One region of the Rhizobium sp. CB3171 genome, then DNA from elsewhere that is predicted to be linked to it. Evidence: predicted binding sites of a transcription regulator. Region 1 holds the regulator's gene; each other region holds the start of a gene.
The links. Region 1 encodes LexA, which represses DNA repair genes until DNA is damaged. Its sites were predicted from a motif close to TGTTCNNNNTGTGTTCNG; they were not measured.
Positions count from the first base shown of each region.

Region 2: a site for LexA is predicted at 1,282-1,299, ahead of ruvC (crossover junction endodeoxyribonuclease RuvC). Genes of this name have one in related genera too.
Region 3: a site for LexA is predicted at 4,210-4,227, ahead of QA648_RS28210 (dehydrogenase). Genes of this name have one in related genera too.

Region 1 covers NZ_CP121652.1:1,267,907-1,273,757, reverse strand. Annotated here, with positions in the region: gene QA648_RS06325 (mechanosensitive ion channel family protein) at 367-2,400, shown strand; gene QA648_RS06320 (DUF2721 domain-containing protein) at 2,506-2,997, shown strand; gene lexA (transcriptional repressor LexA) at 3,391-4,113, shown strand; gene QA648_RS06310 (ComEC/Rec2 family competence protein) at 4,094-5,851, opposite strand, start outside.
Region 2 covers NZ_CP121652.1:2,539,652-2,545,502, forward strand. Annotated here, with positions in the region: gene ruvA (Holliday junction branch migration protein RuvA) at 36-650, opposite strand; gene ruvC (crossover junction endodeoxyribonuclease RuvC) at 728-1,240, opposite strand; gene QA648_RS12425 (LLM class flavin-dependent oxidoreductase) at 1,435-2,433, shown strand; gene QA648_RS12430 (YebC/PmpR family DNA-binding transcriptional regulator) at 2,501-3,247, opposite strand; gene QA648_RS12435 (MBL fold metallo-hydrolase) at 3,421-4,263, opposite strand; gene QA648_RS12440 (YmdB family metallophosphoesterase) at 4,389-5,213, opposite strand; gene QA648_RS12445 (5-formyltetrahydrofolate cyclo-ligase) at 5,217-5,804, opposite strand.
Region 3 covers NZ_CP121653.1:1,938,868-1,944,718, forward strand. Annotated here, with positions in the region: gene QA648_RS28185 (hypothetical protein) at 1-398, opposite strand, end outside; gene QA648_RS28190 (hypothetical protein) at 398-1,102, opposite strand; gene QA648_RS28195 (SOS response-associated peptidase family protein) at 1,951-2,994, opposite strand; gene QA648_RS28200 (hypothetical protein) at 3,003-3,335, opposite strand; gene QA648_RS28205 (hypothetical protein) at 3,345-3,908, opposite strand; gene QA648_RS28210 (dehydrogenase) at 3,905-4,114, opposite strand; gene QA648_RS28215 (flagellin) at 4,494-5,426, shown strand; gene QA648_RS28220 (recombinase family protein) at 5,410-5,851, opposite strand, start outside.

The DNA.
Region 1 (5,851 bases):
AATATCCGCATCATACTGCAATAAATGATCTGTAGCGCGGCAACAGGTAAGTGATACGGGTGAGGATAGCGCCGAAAAGTCCGTTTCCCGGCAGCAAGACAAAGACGCGCATTCTTCAGTTCGGATTGTCCAACGGCAACGCAATTCACCATCCGATCTCGGAAAGGCAGAAGAGCGGCCTGTCGTTACTTCTATCTTTGCAGCAGTACTCAATCTGATTGTCGGGTGCTTGGGGGAGACATGCGCTTGATGCTCGTCGAGGGGGCGCCCATACGCCCGGTCTTACATTTGACGGCTTCTCTTTGTCTGGCCCTGGTGGGCCACGTCCGAAGGTTCACGGATTCTGTCGCTCGCTTGATTTCCCTTATGCCCAGCGGCTTGGTCGCCGTTGCACTTATCCTTGTTTTCACGGCTATTGCGCCGCAACTGTGCCACGCGCAGACCCCCGAAACGGCCCCCACAGCACCGCCTGCAAAGCTATCGGAATTGCTGCGTCTGATGAATGATCCGGAGCTGCGCCAATGGCTGGAAAAGCGGCAAGCAGCCGAGCAACAGCCGGCACCTTCGGCGACGGCGACGCTGGTCGAAACCGGAGAGGCCCGCGCTCGCGCTCGATATAAGGCGCTGCGGTCGGCGATTCCCAATGTACCGGGGCAGCTCGCCGCTGCAGCGAGCAGGGTGCGTGAGCAGGCAAGGAACAACGGCTTTGCGCCTGCCGTCGTCATGTTCGCCGCATTGGTCTGCGTCGGTCTCGCTGCGGAATGGTTTTTCAAGAAAACCGTCCTGAAAGCCCAGTTTCCAAATCCTCTTGTCGCACATACGATCGGAGAATTAGGACCGTGGATCACTTTCACCCTCGTCAGCTCCGCCATTTTCCTAGCCATAGACTGGCCGCCGCTACTGCATGTGGTGATCCTGTTTTATCTGACGGCATTCATTGCTGCTCGCCTCGCATTTGCCGTCTGCAGACTATCGATGGACGCGGGCTCTCTGTCGGCCTTCGGCTATCGCAGGGCTTGTCTCTTCATTGCCGTTTTGGCGATAGCCGGCGCCACGACGTCGCTGACCAGACCGCTCTCCATCGACGGAGATGTCGGCACCGTCGTCTCCCACGGGTTCTCCATTCTCCTATTGCTGATTACGCTCGAAGCCGTGTGGCGGCGACCGGCCAAGGAAACCGCTGCCCGACAGTTAACGCTTATGAACATCCTTTATTCACTCTACGTTGCCTGCCTCTGGCTTCTTTGGGTGGCCAACTTCGTCGGCCTTTTCTGGCTTGGCATCTATGTCGTTGTTCTTCCGGGGCTATTGACTGCCGTCGGACGAACGGCCGAAGCATTTGCAAAGGGACGCTGGCCTGGTGACAACAAGAACAGTGCGCGCATGGTGCTGGCCATCCGCGGTGCGCGGGCGCTCGTCATCGTAGCCGCGGTCGCCTGGATTACCGTCGTCTGGCACTATGATCCCAACATCCTCGCACGAGAAAATCCGGCGATCGACGCCGCTGTTCGCGGTGCGCTGAAGAGCGTCGTCGTTCTGATTTTGGCCGATCTCTGCTGGCAATTGTCGAGGGCATTCATTGACGAGAAATTGAGCGCCGCCGATAGCAGTGCCTCCTCGCCATCGGCGGAAGCCGCGCGCGCGGGCCGCCTTCGCACCCTGTTGCCGATCTTCCGCAACGCACTGGCAGCCATCGTTATCGCAGCCGCCGTCCTCACCGTGCTGTCCGAAATGGGCGTGCAGATCGGGCCGTTGATTGCGGGGGCCGGCATATTCGGCGTGGCGATCGGCTTCGGCTCGCAAACGCTCGTCAAGGATATCGTCAGCGGCATTTTCTACCTGATGGACGATGCCTTCCGCGTCGGCGAATACGTTCAAAGCGGCAGCTACAAGGGAACCGTGGAATCCTTCAGCCTGCGTTCCGTCAGGCTTCGACATCATCATGGTCCGGTGTTCACAGTTCCCTTCGGCGAACTCGGCGCCGTTCAGAACATGAGCCGCGACTGGGCGATCGATAAATTCCTGCTACGGGTTCCGTTCAATACCGACGTCGCCAAGGCGAAAAGGATCGTCAAGCAAATCGGAGAGCAGTTGAAAGAAGATCCGGAAATCGGACCGCAGATTCTTGAGACCCTGAAAATGAAGGGGGTGGAGCAAATTGGCGACTTCGGTATCGAACTGAGTTTCGCTTTTACCGCCCTCCCCGGTCGGCAAACCTACATACGGCGCCAGGCCTATACCATGATCCGCGACGCCTTCATGGAAAACGGCATCGACTTCGCTCAGCCGACAGTGCAGGTGGGTGGCGAGGAAAAATCCGATGCCGCGATCGCAGCCATGACACTGCAGAGAAAGAAGATCGCTGAGCAAATGACGCAATCGGCGGCGCCGCCAACCTGAACGTTCGCGCGAGATCAGTCACCAGCCTCATCTCCGCGCCCTCTTTGGCAAGGCGACAACCCTGGAGCCGATACCGGATGACGTTGGACAGAAAGGAGATCCAATGTGCTGAACGACCATCTGACGTCTATTGCCGCGCACGTTATTCAAATAGCGCTGACACCGGTCTTTCTGCTGGCGGGCACCGCCGGGTGCCTCAATGTCTTTTCGGCTAGGCTCGCCCGCGTCTCCGACCGGGTCAACAGCCTTTTCGAACGGGTGACCTCTGAGGACCCGGATGAAACGCGGTTGCTGCAGCTCTATTATCTGCGGCGGCGAACATTGGCGCTGGAGATCGCAGTTCTGCTCGGCACGGCATCGGGCGTGTTCACATGCCTTGCGACGCTCGGCCTCATGGGCGGTGCAATTCGACAGCAATTTCGCGAGCAATTGCTGCTCTGGCTCTTTGGCCTTGCCGTCTTCGCACTCATGGGCGCCTTTGTGGCCTTTCTCGTCGAGATGATTCTGGCCGGGCGCAGCATGCTAAGGCAGATCGCCAACGACCGTACCTTGCTCGAGCACCGGCACGGGAGTTCGAGGAAAAGTTCAACCTATTGATATCCCATCGAATATTACTACGGATGGCACCAATCCCGGCCCCTCAGAAATCCGGATTCCCAGTCAGATCCATAGCTTGCTCTCCATGGTTCGGAGAGTGTCGTCCTCCAAAGAGCTTATAGAACGAAGAACATGGCTTTTCGCCGCCTTGGAGATAATCCGTTTTGGGATCGTCCGAAATTTTGCTTCGCCCGATTCCGCATATATTTCTGCTATTTAGTTTGAAGGTGCCGGGAAAAAAGTCATCTGCCCGGGACCTGTTATGTTCCCATTTATTTGATGCACCTACAAAATGTTCACCGAAATTTAAGGGCTTGCGGAACACATATGGAACATATAGTGTCCGTTCTGGATTTGTTTCACGACACCTTCTCAGTCCCGAGGTTCAAAACGATGTTGACGCGCAAGCAGCAGGAACTGCTTCTCTTCATTCACGAACGAATGAAGGAGTCCGGTGTTCCGCCATCTTTCGACGAGATGAAAGATGCGCTGGACCTTGCGTCCAAATCCGGTATTCACCGTCTCATCACGGCTTTGGAAGAACGCGGCTTCATCCGTCGCCTGCCGAACCGGGCCCGGGCGCTGGAGGTCATCAAGCTACCGGAGGCCTATAGCCCGAGCCTGCAGCCTCGCCGCGGCTTTTCGCCAAGCGTCATCGAGGGTAGCCTTGGCAAGCCGCAACTTGTGCCGCCGCCCGCACCCACCAAGCCGGTGAGTGAGGACAACAACAGTTCGGTTTCGGTACCCGTCATGGGCCGCATTGCCGCCGGCGTTCCGATCTCGGCCATCCAGAACAATACTCACGACATCACCGTTCCCGCCGACATGCTCGGCTCCGGCGAGCATTATGCGCTGGAGGTCAAGGGCGACTCCATGATCGATGCCGGCATCTTTGACGGCGATACCGTCATCATCCGCAACGCCACGACCGCCAATCCCGGCGACATCGTCGTCGCTCTCGTCGATGATGAAGAGGCGACATTGAAGCGCTTCCGCCGCAAGGGAGCCTCGATCGCGCTTGAAGCGGCAAACCCTGCTTACGAAACCCGCATCTTTGGGCCGGATCGAGTGAAGGTACAAGGCAAGCTCGTCGGTCTCATTCGCCGCTATCACTGACCGGTGACGCCGGCTTGAGCGGCGCGCCAAAAGTGTCTGTTCGCCAGTCGTAGGAGCGATGCAGGCTCCATGGCCGCGAAAGGTTTTCAAACGCTGCCGTCATTATCGGTTTATCGGTGCTAAGGCTCATTTCGATGGACCCTGTGCGGCGCAATGTTGCACCTGTGAAGAGCGTGGCGCCAGAGCGGCAGCGATCAAGACGCAGCCGTACGGAGGTGATGACGATATTGGCCGTGTCGCAGGCCGGAGCGAGATAGGCGGCATCTTCAATGGTGACAAGCATGTCGCCATTATCCAGCATTGCCACGCACCATGCACCTTTTTGGCAGGCGAAACCGCCCGGCCCGGCCGCGTCTAATGCCGCATCCATCGCCTTTCGAACGGTGCTCTGTTCTTCGGAATTCAGGCGACGATGCTTGTCTGATTTGCTGATTTTGGGGAGCTGACTATCCGGCGGAAGCATCGTTGGCGGTTGCTGCTCGGTGATCGCCAATGCTCTTTGCCACTGCTCGAAGATGAAATCCGGCGGTTTTTCGCGGTTTGTCGTCAGCGCACCGTTGCGCAACAAGGCGACCAGCGTGCCGTCCTCGGAGATCATGAGATCAGGCTTGAGGACACCGGGACTGAGTGCCACGACTGCAACCGAACCGATGATCAAGAGCGCACCTGCATGTCGCAGCCATGTTCTCAGCAAGGTCATCAACAAGAAGCCGGCTATGACCGTCGGGAACAGCCAGACCGGCAGCCGACCGAAGGGAATATTGCCGCCCCAGGCGGCAACCGTTTTGGCAATGACGATGACGACATCAAGTCCCCAGCCGGTTATCTGCCAGAAAGGGGCATCAACGCCAAATGGCATCAGTAGCGTCGCCGCCATGCCAAACGGCATGACGACAAAGGAGACGACCGGCATAGCCGCCAGATTGGCGATGAGACCATATGTCGCCAATCGGTGAAAATGCTCTATCGAGAAGATTGCCGTCGATGCGCCGCCTATAAAAGAGGTCGACAATATGCTTCCGAAGAAACGGGAAACGAAGAGCAGCGGACGCATGACCCGGAACCGGGAGAGAACGCTCTCCCGATGCGGCCTCCTCGCCCAGAGCGAATAGCCGGACACCAACGCCAGGGTCGCGGCGTAAGACATCTGAAAACTTGGTCCGAGCGCCTGCGAAGGCGACAGTATGAGAATGACTATCGCCGATAGCGCCACGTTGCGCAGGCTAATGGATGGTCGGTCGAAGAGCACGGCGATCAGTATGATAGCCATCATGATGAAGGCACGCTCCGCGGATACCCCGAAGCCGGAAATGAGATAATAAGCCGTCACTGTAACTAGCGCGCCGAAGGCCGCAATCTTCTTTGTTGGCCAAGCCTGTGCCACGCCGAAAAACAGACTGAGGGCGTAGCGTAAACCGACATAAAAGATGCCCGCGGAGAGCGCCATGTTCAGGCCGGAGATGGCGATGATATGCGCAAGACCCGAGGTCCGCAGCGCTTCCGTCGTATCGTCTGAGATCGCTCGTCTCTCATCGGTGACAAGCGAAGCCGCAAAGGCGCCGGTGTCTCCGGGCAAAAGCGTCCTGATTCTATCGCCGATATGGCTGCGCAAACCGGCAAGCCAGATATCCGCCTTGTCGAGGACCGACCCCTGAACTACATCACTAGTCGGCGACAATAATGTCTGCGTTCCATAGGCAAAACCATTCGCGCCGGTGCCATCGAAATAGGCGCTGAA
Region 2 (5,851 bases), 1.3 Mb from region 1:
AGACAATAGTAAGGAATAGAAAAAGGTGCAAAGGATCACCGTGCAAGTTCCTTCAATCCCAGCCGGATCAGCTTGGCGCTGTCTGCTTCCTCACCCGCCGATTTCATCGCAGCCGCAACCGCATTTGCGGCCTGGTCGCGGGAATAGCCGAGATTGGTGAGCGCAGAAACGGCATCGGCGACCGGGGCGGAAGCGACGCCATCGCCCAATTCCTGCTTTAGGCCGATATTGATCGCCTCTCCCGCAAACGCCGGCGCCTTGTTCTTCAGCTCGGTGACGATGCGCATCGCCACTTTCGGCCCGACACCCGGCGCCCGGGATACGGCGCCGCGGTCCTGCAGCGCGATCGCATTGGCGAGCTCCGACGGCGTCAGCGTCGACAACAGTGCCAGCGCCACCTTCGCGCCGATACCCTGCACCGTCTGCAGAAGATTGAACCACTCCCGTTCAAGCACCGTCGTGAACCCGAAAAGACGGATTTGGTCCTCGCGGACATAGGTCTCGATGAAGAGAACACAGGCCTCGCCGACGGAGCCGAGTTTCGACAGCGTACGCGCCGAACAATAGGCGACGTAGCAGACGCCGTGCACATCCACGAGCGCATAGTCCTCGCCGATCTCTTCGATTGTACCTTTCAACTTGCCGATCATGAATGATGTCCGTCAGGGATGGGTTTCGGGAGAGATAAGGTCAAGTGAAGGAAAGTAAGAGCGATAACGAAAACAAACTACCCCGCCAGCGCCGCCTGACGCATCCGGCTGGCGCCGCGATTATGGGCATGGCAGATGGCGATGGCGAGTGCATCGGCGGCGTCGTTGCCTTTGAACTCCACCTTCGGCATCAGGATCTTCAGCATCATGTGGATCTGCTGCTTCTCGCCATGACCCACACCGATCACTGCCTTCTTGACGGCATTCGGCGCATATTCGGCAACCTGCAGCCCGGCGCGCGCCGGCACGAGCATGGCGATACCGCGCGCCTGGCCGAGCTTCAGCGTCGCCACCGCATCCTTATTGACGAAGGTCTGTTCGACAGCGGCTTCATCCGGCTTGTAGCTGTGGACGATATCGGCAAGCCCATCGTGAAGCTGGCAGAGGCGCGACGCGAGATCCATCTCGCCGTCCGACGTCACCGTCCCCGAGGCCACGAAACGCAGGGAATTGCCCAATGTGTCGATAATGCCCCAGCCGGTGCGGCGCAGGCCGGGATCGATGCCGATGATTCGAATCGTATTCTGCATGCGTCAACCTATCTTTGGAGCTGCAGATGTGCCAGCAAAATGTGAACAAAACAAAAACAAACTCCCAAACCCAGCCTCTTTCTGCAGCTTTGAAATTAGGGTGACGAAATTGCCGGGCAGGGTTTGGAATGGAGTGTCGGCGCTCCTACATGGAGACAATTGCTCCTCCCCTTTCACCACGCAGGTCTCTTGCCATGGTCCCCTTTTCCATCCTCGATCTTTCGCCCGTTGCCGAGGGCAGCACAGTCAGCCAATCCTTCGAAGGCTCGAAGCGCCTAGCGCAGAAGGCGGAAGCGCTTGGCTACACCAGGTTCTGGCTGGCGGAGCATCATGGCATGCCCGGCGTCGCCAGCGCCGCGACCGCGGTTGTTATCGGCCATGTCGGAGCAGCCACGTCGCGTATCCGCATCGGCTCGGGCGGCGTCATGCTGCCGAACCATTCGCCGCTGGTGATCGCGGAGCAATTCGGCACGCTCGAAGCCCTGTTCCCCGGCCGCGTCGATCTCGGTCTCGGTCGTGCGCCGGGCACGGATATGCGCACGGCGCAGGCCCTGCGTCGCAACCTCGATGCCGGCGCCCAGAGCTTCCCCAATGATATTGTCGAGCTGCAGCATCTGTTCAGCCCGGCCGACGAGAACCAATCGATCCTTGCCGTACCCGGCAACGGCGCCAAAGTGCCGATCTGGCTGCTCGGATCGAGCCTCTACAGTGCCCATCTCGCCGCCATGCTCGGCCTGCCCTATGCTTTCGCCTCGCATTTTGCGCCGGAAGCTTTGCTCGATGCCGTCGCCATCTATCGCGACCGCTTCACGCCGTCGGCAACACTCGACAAACCCTATGTCATGGTCGGCGTCATGGGCTCGGCCGCGGAGACCGACGAAGAGGCGGAATATCACTTCACCTCGGCACAGCAGCAATTCGTCAACCTGCGCCGCAATGTCCGCGGCCCCTTCCCTCGCCCCCGCAGGGACATGGACGATTTCTGGACGCCGATGGAAAAACTGAATGTCGAACACACCCTGCGTTACGCCGTTGTCGGCTCACCCGCGACTGCCGAGGCCAAGCTTTCGCAGTTCATCAAGGATACGGAAGCGGACGAAGTGATCATTTCGATGCCGATCCACGACATCGAGGCGCGGCTGAGATCGGTGGAGCTATTCGCGCAATTGCCGTCATTCAAGAAGGCGGCCTAATAATAGAAAAGCCCCAGTCTCCCTTGGCAAAAGCTGGGAGACTGGGGCTTATTTTTAGAGGAAAAAATCAGGCCGAGAGCTTGGCCAGAATCTCTTCGGAGACTTCGAAGTTCGAATAGACGTTCTGCACGTCGTCGTCGTCTTCCAGGCTGTCGATTAGCTTCATCAGCGACTGCGCCTTTTCTTCGTCGACCGGCACATTGTTCTGGGCACGCCAGATCGCCTTGACGGTTTCGGCTTCGCCGAGCGTTGCTTCGAGTGCCTTGGCAACCTCGTTCATCGCTTCGAAACCGCAGATGATGGTGTGGCCTTCCTCATCGCTCTCGACATCGTCGGCGCCGGCTTCGATCGCGGCTTCCATCACCTTATCCGCATCGCCGACCTCGGGCTTGTAGGTGATTTCACCGACATGGTCGAAGGAGAAGGAGACCGAGCCGGTTTCACCAAGCGCGCCGCCGGCCTTCGTGAAGATCGAGCGGACGTTCGACGCGGTGCGGTTGCGATTGTCGGTCAGAGCCTCGACGATGATCGCGGTGCCGCCGGGGCCGTAGCCCTCATAGCGGACCGCATCGTAATTCTCGGTATCTGCGCCGGAGGCTTTCTTGATGGCGCGATCGATATTGTCCTTGGGCATCGACTGCGCCTTGGCGTTCTGGATCGCCAGGCGCAAACTTGCGTTCATGCTCGGATCAGGCAGACCCGACTTGGCGGCAACAGTGATTTCACGTGCCAGCTTCGAGAACATTTTCGAACGCACCGAGTCCTGACGACCCTTGCGATGCATGATGTTTTTAAACTGTGAATGGCCAGCCATGGCACCCCTGTTCGCGTCTTTTGTTGGGAATGGGCCGCCTTATAAGAGCGAAGTGGCTTTCATTCAAGCAAAAAGCCCGCAAGGACGCCCACGACAGGGCGCCCGGTAGCGATATCCTTCGAAGGTGTGCCCGGGCGGAGGGAGAGGGCCGCCCGGGCATCGTGCTGATCGGCTCAAAGCCCCCTCAGCACGTAAATCAGCGGCTTGCGCGGCAGGGTTTTCAGCGAAACGGTGGTGCTTGCGGTGGGCGCATAGGCGATGTCGAAATCCGGGCCGAACATCGCCAGGAATTGCTGTATCGGCGGACCCCAGCGATGCATTGGCAGAATGAGCGACGAACGCAGCCGTTTCACCACCCGGCTCATGCTGTCCGCGCCCATGGTAAGGCCGCCATCGACCGGCACCATGACGACATCGAGCCGGCCGATTTCGGCATATTGCTTGTCGTTGAGCTCGAAATGCAGGTGCCCAAGATGGCCGATGCAGAGCCCGGCCACTTCGAAGATGAAGATCGAATTGCCGTTCGCCTCGACACCTCCCGACCATCCACGAATATCGGTCACCACGTTGCGGATCAGCGTATCGCCGACAGTCAGATTGATCTTCGCCGGCTCGCCGGGCGTATCGCTCCAGCCGTGCAGCACATATTTGATCGCCGGATCCGGGGTCAGCGTGTAATGGCTTGGATGCGCCTTGTTCATCGTCACGACGGTCGGCGTATAAGGCGGGACAAAGGCGCCGCTGAAATCGGTCGCGATCGACACACCGCCGGGTGTCTCTATGAAGAGGGTGGCATGACCGAGGAAGGTGATTTTTACATCGCCGCCGACGGGATCGTTGGCCGGAAGCGGGGCTGAACCGGAAAAGCTGGCGAATGTCGCTTTCGGCAGCGACTGCGCGATCGCCTGACATTGGCTGACGTGTGGGCGGGACGGTCTCTCCTGGGCGTCTGCCGCACTCCAACCGGCCACGGCCAGCAGGAAGATCACAGCGAAGACGGGAAATCGCAGCATCATGCCATCCCTTCAGCTCCACAGAGCCGCGAAGGATGCGGTATGAGCTGAGGTGCGTCCAGCGGCAATCCGATCGGATTGCTCACAATCGCGTCATCGCCGCCGCGTGATCAACGGCAAGACAATAACTAACGCCAGAATTCTGGAATGGTCTCCGCCAGGCGCGGCCCGATCCTGAGCGGCGCGATCTTTTCGGCAAGCCCCGTCGCATCCGATATCTCGACACCGACGCCGCAGATGGTGGCCGGCCCGGAGGCAGCCTCGAAACGGCCCTTCGGCATCTTCGAAATGAAGCGGTTGAGCGGCTCTTCCTTCTCCATGCCGAGCGACGAGTCATAATCGCCGCACATGCCGGCATCCGACATGTAGGCGGTGCCGCCATTCAGGATCTGCGCGTCCGCGGTCGGCACATGCGTATGCGTGCCGACAACAAAGCTGGCGCGGCCATCCACGAAATGGCCGAAACATTGTTTTTCGCTTGTCGCTTCCGCATGGAAATCGAACACGATGGCGTCTGCCTGCTCTTTCAGCGGGCAGGCATCGAGGATCGCTTCCGCCGCCTTGAAAGGATCGTCCAGCTCCGGATGCATGAAGACGCGGCCCATGATGTTGGCGACGAGCACCCGGGCGCCGTTGCGGGCATAATAGATACTGGAGCCGCGACCGGGCGTGCCGGCCGGATAATTGGCGGGGCGCAGAAACTGGTCGTGGCGCCCACAGAACACCACCGCTTCCTTCTGATCCCAGACGTGATTACCCGTCGTCACCACATCGGCGCCGGCATTGATCGTTTCCAGAAAGATGTCCTCGGTGATGCCGAAGCCGCCGGCGGCGTTCTCGCCGTTGACGATGACGAAGTCGAGCTTCAGATCGGAAATGAGGCCCGGCAGGCGATCCCATACCGCAACCCGTCCGGTCTTGCCGACCATGTCACCTAAAAATAGCAGCCGCATTTCCTATCCAATCTCTACGGAAACGAAATTGAGGCCGCTCTCGGTCAAAATCGCGTCAAGACGGACATCATGCGGCTCAGCCGGTACTGATGGCACTTCTTGGCAATCAAATGCAATGCCGATCAGCCGCGGATTCAGCCCTTTTTGCTGCAGATGATCAATGGCGCGATCATAGTAGCCGGCGCCGTAGCCAATACGATGGCCGGTGCTGTCGAAAGCCGAAAGCGGCACCAGCATGATATGCGGGTCCAACACTGGAGCCTCTGGCCCAGGCCCCGCCGTGCCGAAACCACTGGAAACCAGCTCCGCGCCGGGAACGAGTTCGCGAAAGACGATGGTGCGTTTATCGAGAATGACCGGCACGCAAAGCCGCGCACCCCGCTCGCGCAGCCGCGCCATCAGCGGCCGTATGTCCACTTCGGACCGGATCGGCAGGAAGCCGGACACGATCTCTCCAGGCTGAAGCTCGATCGCATCGCCGGCATGCGCAAGCATCGCCAACCCCTTCTCGATCCGCTCGTCTGGAGGAATGGCGTCACGCGCTGCCAGGCGCTCGTTGCGATATAGGGTTTTCAGCTCTTTGGGGTTCATCAGGCTTTCGCGGCGTTCGACAATATCACGAAAACATAATGAGCCGG
Region 3 (5,851 bases), on a different replicon from region 1:
AGGTCCCCGACCAGCCCGGCAAGACCGCCACCCATTGAGTGACCGGTAAGAGTAATTTTCGACGGATCACCCGCAGCGGCAAGCACTGACTGATATAGTTTTATGGCCAACTGTGAGTCATTCGAACTCGCCGTTCCAGCCCCAGTTCCGTATCCGTTCCAAATGTCGCCGTGCAAGAAGTTAAGAAGGCTTCCGCCGCTGAGGGCTGTAGTACCTCGGTAGGAAATTGTGTAATTGCTGCCGTTCTGATATTCAACTGCAAAGTAATTAAACGACGTATTTGAGTCTTCGTGGATATTTGTCCAATTTCCAATTACATTTCCTGTAATAACTCCATTCACCTTGCTCGCGTCATACGCATTCATTGCAAGAATGGCATCCATTAAATCTGCGTCCATTACCAGTCATTCCTTTCAAGAAACCGTGGATAATCGGATTGCAATGGCTTCGCTTTGTTGTCCGTTTCTGGATAAAGACCATGCGATGTTGATATATTTTCGTTCGATTTTTGCACTTCCTCCTGCTTTTTGACCCAGGGGAGCAGTTGATCGATCCCCGTTGAAACAGCTTCGTCTGTCAGTTGCACCGAAACGTTCACCAGGCGCACGTTTGCTCCGATCAGAGTTTGAAGATTGTCCCGGTCGGCGATAACCGCGCTCTCGGGATCCGCCATGTCAGTGAGATAGATGATCGTAGGAACGTACTCCGGAGGCACATTCACAGGATGATGCGGAAGCTCGCTTATCTTCCGATTTGGTGGAAGAGGCCTAAGCGCTTGATACGGCATGTTTCCCGCTCTGAAGGAATGATCGGCAGTACCGAGAAGAACGAATACGTACTTTCCGTTGGAGAACTTAACCGGAGTTGCCTGGCCTCTAACCGCTGTCACTATGCTGCAGGCGCCGGGACAGACGAAGTCACTCCGCTGGATAATACGGATGACATCAGAAGCAGTGATAGTCGCTCCATTCTCCTCGAATGTAGTTTCGATGCGATAGTTAAATTCATCCACGATCGCGGCGTTGCTTTGGATAAAGAGATGGCCCGCAACCGCCGCAAGTATTAAGACAGCGACTATAAATAATTTGGAGAGCCTTTTCATGTGCTTACATTCTTTCAGTAACAACGTCTCTTGAGAAAATGAAGGCGAAGAGGGCCAGAAACGCCACGAGCAGAAACAGAAAGATCGTGACTATAAACCCGCGCATGGATTTACGCTCGCCACCTAACGTCGCGCGCTATGGGCAACGCGTTTAGGGTCGAAGAGCGAACAAGTGACGACAGATTGAATTTTCCAGATGCGCAGTCTCCGAGAGCGTCATTGGCCGACGCTCCCCGTCCACGCCCTGCGGGCAATAGTGGCATCAACTTTATCCCCGGATGGAAAACGGGCATGAAAAGTCGGCCGATTGGGAATACTGTTGTGGCAGAAATCGATCGGTTTTAGGTGTCTCTAAACCACAATGCCCACAATAACATCGGACGTCGCTGGTAGATGGATTGGTAAAATTCCAATTAAAAATGAGGTACAATTACGCCACTCCCCAACAGAATGTTTAATCGACTTCAATAAGTAAAGTTGCATTGGCTGAAATGAATTTCTAGGTTGACGATAGTTCGCGCGTTCCCCAGATACCAGTCACCTTTTTGAGGCGCCTCCGAACATTGTATCCATGACGCGCATCAATAATCCATAACGCGCAAAAAACGCGCAACGAGAAGTTTTGAAAAACTTGCCTCCGTTTCAACATTGACGCTTGGTCCTGCCGAAGAAGACGGCAATTGCTCTGTTGCAATCGCAATCGGGCCCCAGCCTCAGGAGATCTGCCCCTTCTTTCAGATCGCTCGCGAAAGCTGGATGATGCCGACGCGGGCGAGCAGTTGGCCTATGAACAGTTCCTGAAACAGGCATAAAGGTCCCTTATCAGATCAGTCAGTTCGTCCAGACGTTCAGACATTTTCGACTCCTAAAACGGCCGCTTGAGTTGCAGGCAGTTCGACCAGCTCGTCGTTAACAATTGGGCGTTGCAGCACCCTCGCCTCTTCCCACGACGCTGTCATCCAAAGCTCGATTTCTTCTATGTCCCGCAAGATCGCGGGCATCGCCTTTTCGTGGACCGCGCCGACAACTTCATTCGGGTCCGTCGTCAGGAAGCCGAAGAGGTCGGCGCTGATTTCTCCCTCCTTGATCTTGCGGACCGATCGCCATTGCGGCACCCATATGCCCGCGAAGAACATAAGCGGCTCCTCCTCACTACCTGCAAACCATGCATTGGCAACGCGGCCTCCCTCTGCACGGGTTCGGTAATCCGGTTCGGCAAAGCGCGTGAAGGGTACGACACATCGGTTTTCTGTGCCAAGCCAGCGTGTCCAGTGCTTGCTGTCGACGCGCCGGACGTTGGTGGTTCCGCCATCCGGTTCCATCCTCAAGAGTTGCGCGAAATCAAACGGTATGCCTTTTGCCTGTAGCTTGTCGGCGCGTTTCTTGGCTGCCTGCATGAGCGCATGTTGTGAACTTGGCAGCCCCCACCTTGCCATCGCCAGCTCTCGACCAGCCGCCGTGTTGCGGACGATCGGTCCTATGCGGTCGGGATAGACATCGAGTGTCGGCTCAAGATTGCCGATGCTGTCGATCATCGCTCTGGTGAATTGTCGGATGGCTTCCTGGTTGGTCGTAATATTGTAGAGATTGCACATTCTGACCTCCGCTGGCGTCCAGATGCCGAACTTCCCAAACTCCTCGGGATGGACGATCTCTCCGCGCGCACGCGTACGGAAATCGAGCGCTTTCTCCCGCTCATCAAAACAAATCACCTGGTAGCTTTCGTCGCAATAGCGAGCGTGCAGTGTTCGGTGGGTGGGATCAATTTCGGCTGCGATCGCATGCAGCGGCGCAAGTTCGCGGAACGTTAGGTCCTCAACGCGAACGATGACCTGATGGGGACGACAGATATTGACCCATTTGCGCGTCTGCTTCCAAGTCCTCTTGACCAAGCGGCCCCCTAAAGTGTCACATCTTGCCAAATCGGCTTGCGCACCTGCTTGATATCGATCAGACGCCGGACTTTCAGCCCAATCTGGTCTTGGGGCAGCATGCAACGGAGATCAGCCGTCAGGTAGTCCTTCCGCTTGCATTCGGAACATCTGAACTTGCTCGCGATCTCGAAGACCGTGATGTCGCCGCACAGTTTGATTAAATCCTCCGGGACATACAGGTGAGCGGTGCGGCACCATTCGCACGTGATGCTGACGAAGATTGAACCCATGTCGTATGAGGAAAGCGTCGCGACCAGGTTTCGGAAATACGGGCGGCTCGGTGGATGGGTCTCGGACATTGATGCGTCTCAAGCTTGATCGTCGGATCGAGCTCCGATGTCCGTCGACATCTGCTGTATCGACTTCATGCCTGGTAGCGCATCGACGAAGCTTTGGATCGTGTCATCCATATCCGCCGATGCGGCGAGCCACTCCGGCCCGACGACTTCCATCTCGAAGCCGCGAGGAAAGAAGAACACGCCGCATGCCTCGTTGACATCATGATCGACGGCGATCTGGATCGAGCCGATCGGCGCACAGGATGCGAGATCGAAAAGAGAGCCCATGTAAAGGCGAGTTCCCCGCTTGCCGATTTCCTGAAGCAATATCGGATTCACATCGTCAGCCTGTACTTCTCCATACGGCGTCCAATACATACCCTGTGGCACCTCTGGATAGTCCACCAACCTTTCCAGGAGCCTCTGCATTTCGTTGAGTTTCCGCATTAAATCCGACGATTTGCTGCGGCGACCTCTTTCGCCAAATTCGTCGTAGCAATCGCCGGAAATGTGATGCACGAATTCATAGAGCGACATCACCTCTTCGCGGCTTATTGTCAGCTCTCCCTGTTTAGGGGTTACCTCATCAATCATCGGGCTTCTCCTTCAAAACTCGGCTTCCACCCTCGGGTAAAGCCGACGCTCATTCCGGCCTCCGTTAAGGCCAACTGGCCACGGACAAATTGCAGCTCTTGCAGCAGCGCCCCGATCGTAGTGCGAGCGTCACCGCCACAAAAAGCGAGTGCCATATCGACTGGATCGAATTCCGGTTCGTCCACTTCGGCTAGTTCCGCACCCATTAGGCAAACATCTCCCCTTCCCGCGTCACCACGGGATCAATTCGATTTGATTTTTCCGATATCTTTCACGGGAGGCGAAACGCCCGCAGCCAAGATGTTCCTATTATGTTCTATATTTGCCAGGAGTCAAGACGGATCATCACTGCCGCTATCGCCACAAGGACGTAGCGTGATTTGCTCGGTTTTAGGGTAGTTTCCCCCTTGGGTTTTGGTGCCTCCGTTAACGCTGAACGACCATGTTCGATCTGCGGAGTAACCGCGTCGGGCTCATGAGGACGCCAACTTCAACAGACCCATTCAGCGGCCGATCATGACGAGCATACGGACAAACATATCGGCAACGGCGGCTCTCGCCACGCTACGAACGATTGACGGTCAGATGGACAGGAGCCAGACCGAGGTCTCGTCGGGCTTAAGAGTCAACATAGCCGCCGACAACGCAGCCTACTGGTCGATCGCGACCACCATGCGTTCCGACAGCAAGGCTCTGTCCGCCGCCCGAGACGCCTTAGGCCTCGGCGCAGCCATGGTCGACGTAACGTATGAAGGCATGTCCAGCGTGGTGAACCTCATGTCGGAATTCAAGGCAAAGCTGGTTCTGGCGAAGGAACCGGGCGCGGACAGGGACAAGATCAATACTGAACTGTCGCAGCTTCAAAGCCAAATGCGATCTGTCGCATATTCCGCCAGCTTTAACGGTCAGAACTGGCTCGCCATGACCGACGACAACTGGACTGGCTTCGTTAAAGATCGAACTGTGCCCGGCTATATCGTCAGAAACGGTGACGATTTTTCGGTGGGAACGGTGAAGGTGCTAGATGCAATCGATGCTAACCTCGGCGGTACGGCGCAAATGTATCCCTTGGTGGACGACACCGGAGGAGCCGCCACAGGTGGTATGGGAATACTCACCAATGTTGGCTACTCTCAGAAGCTTGCGACTGGCACGAACTGGGTGATCCTGCACACGCTTGGCAACCCGGATCCAACCTTAGGTACCGAAATCAAGGTGTCGGCGGATACGTCATCGGACGATATTGACGACATGATTTCCGTCACTGAAGCGGCATTGTCCGATGTGGTAAAATGGACTGCGAAGCTGGGCTCTGCCGAGACGCGAATCTCGATGCAACAGGACTTCGCTTCGAAGCTCGGAGACGCGATCGACACGGGCGTCGGCCGACTTGTAGATGCCGACATGGAAGAGGTTTCGTCTCGATCGAAGGCCCTGCAAACACAGCAGCAGCTTGCGATTCAAAGTCTGCAGATTGCAAATTCCGAACCACAGACCATCCTCAGCCTGTTCCAGTAGCCGGGTTCCTGCATCCTCGTCCCAGGCGCTCCACTCCTCTGGCAACGGTTCTGGGATGAACGTTGTACCGACTGGCGATATCCCGGACAGCGGTCCCCGTGCCTATAGCGGCAAGGATTTCCTCGCATTGGGCGTCGGTCAGCGCCCGCCGCCGCCCCGGCTGCTTTCCCCGAGCCCTCGCGGCTTCAAGACCTGCAATGGTACGTTCGCGGATCAGTGATTTCTCAAATTCCGCGAGCGCTCCCAAGATGTGGAATACCAGTTTTCCGCCAGCGGAAGACGTATCGATGTTTTCCGTCAGAGACCGAAACTCAATTCCTCGAAGCCGCAGCCGTTCGACGACCGCGAGCAGATGGCTGAGCGACCTGCCGAGACGGTCAATCCTCCAGACGACGAGCGTGTCACCCTTTCCCAAGGACTTGAGT